DNA from 2 places in the Nocardioides sp. NPDC101246 genome. Region 1 is predicted to be linked to the other one. Evidence: predicted binding sites of a transcription regulator. Region 1 holds the regulator's gene; the other holds the start of a gene.
What was found. The regulator HrcA, encoded in region 1, represses chaperone genes, less so after heat shock. The targets are predictions, from matches to a motif close to TTGGCACTCGNNNNNNNCGAGTGCCAA.
Positions count from the first base shown of each region.

Region 2: groL (chaperonin GroEL) is a predicted target of HrcA. The motif match lies at 1,448-1,474, and genes of this name have one in related genera.

Region 1 is NZ_JBIWNX010000006.1:117,164-119,613, reverse strand. Features, by position in the region: gene ACIRON_RS12735 (DUF3097 domain-containing protein) at 1-506, opposite strand, end outside; gene ACIRON_RS12730 (hypothetical protein) at 526-798, opposite strand; gene hrcA (heat-inducible transcriptional repressor HrcA) at 996-2,030, shown strand; gene dnaJ (molecular chaperone DnaJ) at 2,050-2,450, shown strand, end outside.
Region 2 is NZ_JBIWNX010000013.1:8,740-11,189, reverse strand. Features, by position in the region: gene ACIRON_RS22305 (M1 family metallopeptidase) at 1-798, shown strand, start outside; gene ACIRON_RS22300 (GNAT family N-acetyltransferase) at 881-1,402, shown strand; gene groL (chaperonin GroEL) at 1,604-2,450, shown strand, end outside.

The DNA.
Region 1 (2,450 bases):
AGCACCCCGACCCGCCGCTCGCGGCTGGGACGGAAGTCGACCAGGTGGTCGGCGAGGTCGTCGACGCCGCCGAGATACTCGACGACCACACCCTCGATCCGCAGGTCGTCGCCCCAGATCTTCTCGACCAGCTCGGCGTCGTGACGCCCCTCGACGAAGATCCGCGACTCGCGGGCCACCCTGGCCTTGACGTCGGAGACGGCCACCGAGCCGGAGGCGGTCCGGGTCGGCTTCGCCGGTGCCGTCCGGGTCACCGGGGGAGTGAGGATGACCGGCTTGCCCTCGAGCCAGAAGCCCGGCCCGAGCGGGAACGTACGCCGCTTGCCGTGCCGGTCCTCGAGGGTCAGCGTGTGCAGGTCGCGGTCGATGCGTACGATCTCGCCGACGAAGTCGGTCTCGATCTCCTCGACCACAGCGCCGATCTCCGCGGGGGTCTCGACGGCCCGCCCGTGTTTGGGCTTCTTCCAGTCGCCGGCCAGGACGTCGGAGCCGTAGCGATCGCTCATCCGGAGAACGGTAGTGGAGTCAGCAGCGAGAACCGGTGAGCACGCGCCCGAGCTGCTCGAGAACCTCGTCCGGCGTGGCCGCGGGCTCCGGGAACCGGAAGGTCACGTGGTGGCCGCCGTCGAGGGTGATCCAGGAGACGTCGACGCTCTCGGCGGTGAGGTCGGAGAGACGTACGCCCACGATGTGGCGAGGCCGCAGCCCGAGCCGTGCCGAGAGCGAGCGGCACAGGTCCGCCTGGTGCTCGTCGTTGGCGTGGGCCGTGATGCGGACCAGCAGATCGTCGGCGATCATAGGACTCTCCAGTGGGGCGGAAGCAGTGCAGCGAATGACTCTAAGGTCAGCCTAACCTAAGGCTATCTCGATGGCGAGAGAAGTAACCCGTTCCACAGAGTGGAGCGGCCACCGGAAACTGGTTCCTGTGTCGTGAACCGGTAGGATTGGCACTCGCACGGAATGAGTGCCAGGCAGCCAGGGCGAGAGGAGGGCAGATGCAGAACGAACGCAGGCTCTCCGTCCTCCGGGCGATCGTCGAGGACTATGTGAAGACCGAGGAGCCGGTCGGCTCCAAGGCGCTCGTGGAGCGTCACGGTCTGGGTGTCTCCCCGGCGACGGTACGCAACGACATGGCCGCGCTGGAGGAGGAGGGCTACATCACCGCCCCCCACACCAGCGCCGGCCGGGTGCCCACCGACAAGGGCTACCGGCTCTTCGTCGACCGGCTCACTACGGTCAAGCCGATGACCGCGGCCGAGAAGCGGGCGATCGCCGGCTTCCTCGAGGGCGCGGTCGACCTCGACGACGTCGTCAGCCGCTCGACCCGGCTGCTCTCCCAGCTGACCCGCCAGGTCGCGGTGGTGCAGTACCCGACCCTGAGCCGCTCGACCGTCCGCCACGTCGAGCTGGTCGCCCTGGCCCCGACCAGGCTCCTGCTCGTGCTCATCCTCAGCACCGGCCGGGTCGAGCAGCGACTGCTCGAGGTTGCCGAGGAGGTCTCCGAGGAGACCCTGGCCACGCTGCGCGCACGGATCAACACCGCGGTCACAGGTGCCGTCATCGCCGAGGCCGGGGAGGCGCTGCGCACGATCGCCCAGCCGGCCGATGCGCCCGTCGACGCCCCGCGTGACCCGCTCGCGGCCGCCGTGGCGGAGGCTCTGATCGAGGCGATGAACGACCACCGCTCCGACGAGCGGATCTCGATCGGCGGCACCAGCAACCTGGCCCGCTTCGGCGACAGCTTCGACACCGCCGTACGCCCTCTCCTGGAGGCCCTGGAGGAGCACGTCGTCCTGCTCAAGCTGATGGGCGAGGCGACCGCGGGCGGGCTGGTCACGGTGCGGATCGGCGCCGAGGGCCCCTACCAGGAGCTGTCGCAGACCAGCGTGGTCGCGACCGGCTACGGACCTGGCGACGAGGCGTTGGCCACGCTCGGCGTGGTCGGGCCGACCCGGATGGACTACCCCGGATCCATGGCAGCGGTGCGCGCGGTGGCGCGCTACCTCTCCCGGATCCTCGACGAGGCTTAAGAAAGAGCAACGAACTTCGATGGCAGGAAGACCGACGTTGGACCCCTATGAGCTCCTCGGTGTCGACAAGGACGCCGACGACGCAACGATCAAGAAGGCCTACCGGAAGCTGGCGCGCCAGTACCACCCGGACGTCAACCCCGACGCCGAGTCGCAGGAGAAGTTCAAGGAGATCTCCCACGCCTACGAGGTGCTGAGCGACCCGCAGAAGCGGGCCGCGTACGACCGCGGTGGCGACCCGTTCGCGGGCGGTTTCGGCGCCCAGGGCGCGGGCTTCTCGTTCACCGACATCATGGACGCCTTCTTCGGCGGCGCCGGTGCCGGCACCGGCGGTGCCGGGCGTGGCCCCCGTCCGCGCGTACGCCGCGGGCAGGACGCCCTGATCCGCCTCGACATCGACTTGGCCGAGGCCGCCTTCGG
Region 2 (2,450 bases), on a different contig from region 1:
GGCAGCGGGGAGACCTGGCGCTACTGGCAGGCCGAGCCGATGGCGACCTACCTCGCCACGGTGCAGATCGGGCGCTACCGGGTCGTCGACATCGCGCCGACCGAAGGGCCGGGCGGCCGGGTGCCGATCCGGGCCGCGTACCCGGTCGACGCCACCGCCGGGTTCGAGGCGTCCTTCGGGCGCCAGCGGGAGATGATGGCGTACTTCACCTCCGTCTTCGGCCCCTACCCGTTCGACTCCTACTCCGTGGTGGTCACCGACGACGAGCTCGAGATCCCCCTCGAGTCGCAGTCGCTGTCGACCTTCGGACGCAACCACCTCACCGGCGAGTGGTCGGACGTACGCCTCGTGGCCCATGAGCTCGCCCACCAGTGGTTCGGCAACGCGGTGACCCTGAGCGAGTGGCGCGACATCTGGCTCCACGAGGGTTTCGCCTGTTACAGCGAATGGTTGTGGTCCGACGCCTCCGGGGGTCGCTCGTGCGGCGAGCACGCCCGTCACCACCACCGCCGGCTCTCCGCCCTGGCGCAGGATCTGGTCCTCGTCGACCCCGGTCCCGCGGACATGTTCGACGACCGCGTCTACAAGCGCGGAGCGCTCACCCTGCACGCGCTGCGGCGCACCGTCGGCGACGAGGCCTTCTTCGAGATCCTGCGCACCTGGGTGGCCCGGCACAGCGGCGGATCTGTCACCACCGCCGACTTCGAGGCGCTTGCTGCCGAGGTCAGCGGCCGTGACCTCACCACGCTCTTCGACGCCTGGCTTCGGCGCCCCGCGCTGCCGGACCTGCCTGCCTGACGCGGTGAGGGTCGGCGCCACTTTCCCGCCATGGCGGGAAAGTGCGGCCCTGCAGACGCGGCGCCTGGCTATCCTCGACCGCGTGCTCGAGCTGACCTTTCGTGATGCCACCTTCACCGACGTTGACGCCCTGGTGGGGCTGATCGAGTCGGCCTACCGCGGCGACGCCTCGAGGGCCGGCTGGACCACCGAGGCCGACCTGCTCGCCGGCCAGCGCACCGACCCCGAGGGCGTACGCGAGGTGATCACCGCACCGGGCTCCCGGCTCCTGGTGGTCGAACGCACCGGTGAGATCGTCGCCTGCTGCCAGCTGCAGAAGCGGGAGGCGTACGTCTATTTCGGCATGTTCTCCGTCTCGCCGCGGCTCCAGGGAGCCGGCGTCGGCAAGGCCGTCATGGCCGAGGCCGAGCGGATCGCGCGCGAGTGGGGCGCCGAGGAGATCCGGATGACCGTGATCCGCCAGCGCGAGGACCTGATCGCGTTCTACGAGCGGCGGGGGTTCGGGCGTACGGGACGCTTCGAGCCGTTCCCCTACGGCGACGAGCGCTTCGGTCTTCCGCTGCGCGACGACCTCGAGTTCGCCGAGCTCACGAAGGCTCTCTGAAGCGGATTTTCTTGCACTCTCGGGGGTCGAGTGCTAAACATGACGCTGGCACTCTTACCATGAGAGTGACAACAACCGGACCGGTGACGTTGAGGCGTCGCGAGCGGCAGGGAAGGGTTCTGCCGGGAGTGACGTCGTCCGTCGCGGGCAGCCCATCGGACCGGATCCAACGAACTTCCCAAGTGAAGGATCGCAGGAGCAATGCCGAAGCTCATCGCTTTCAACGAGGAGGCCCGTCGGGGTCTGGAGAAGGGTCTCAACACCCTCGCCGACGCCGTCAAGGTCACCCTCGGTCCCAAGGGCCGCAACGTCGTGCTCGAGAAGAAGTGGGGTGCCCCCACGATCACCAACGATGGTGTTTCCATCGCCAAGGAGATCGAGCTCGAGGACCCCTACGAGAAGATCGGTGCCGAGCTGGTCAAGGAGGTCGCGAAGAAGACCGACGACGTCGCCGGTGACGGCACGACGACCGCGACCGTTCTCGCCCAGGCGCTGGTCCGCGAGGGCCTGCGCAACGTCGCCGCGGGTGCCAACCCGGCCGGCCTGAAGCGCGGCATCGAGGCGGCCGTCGACGCCGTCTCCGAGCAGCTGCTCGCCCAGGCCAAGGACATCGAGACCAAGGAGCAGATCGCTGCTACCGCCTCGATCTCCGCTGCTGACACCACCGTCGGCGAGATCATCGCCGAGGCGATGGACAAGGTCGGCAAGGAAGGCGTCATCACCGTCGAGGAGTCGAACACCTTCGGGCTCGACCTCGAGCTGACCGAGGGTATGCGCTTCGACAAGGGCTACATCTCGGCCTACTTCGTGACCGACCCGGAGCGTATGGAGACCGTCCTCGACGACCCGTACATCCTGATCGTCAACTCGAAGATCTCCAGCGTCAAGGACCTGATCCCGGTCCTGGAGAAGGTCATGCAGACCGGCAAGCCGCTGGTCATCCTGGCCGAGGACGTCGACGGCGAGGCTCTCTCGACGCTGGTCGTCAACAAGATCAAGGGCACCTTCAAGTCCGTCGCCGTCAAGGCTCCGGGCTTCGGTGACCGCC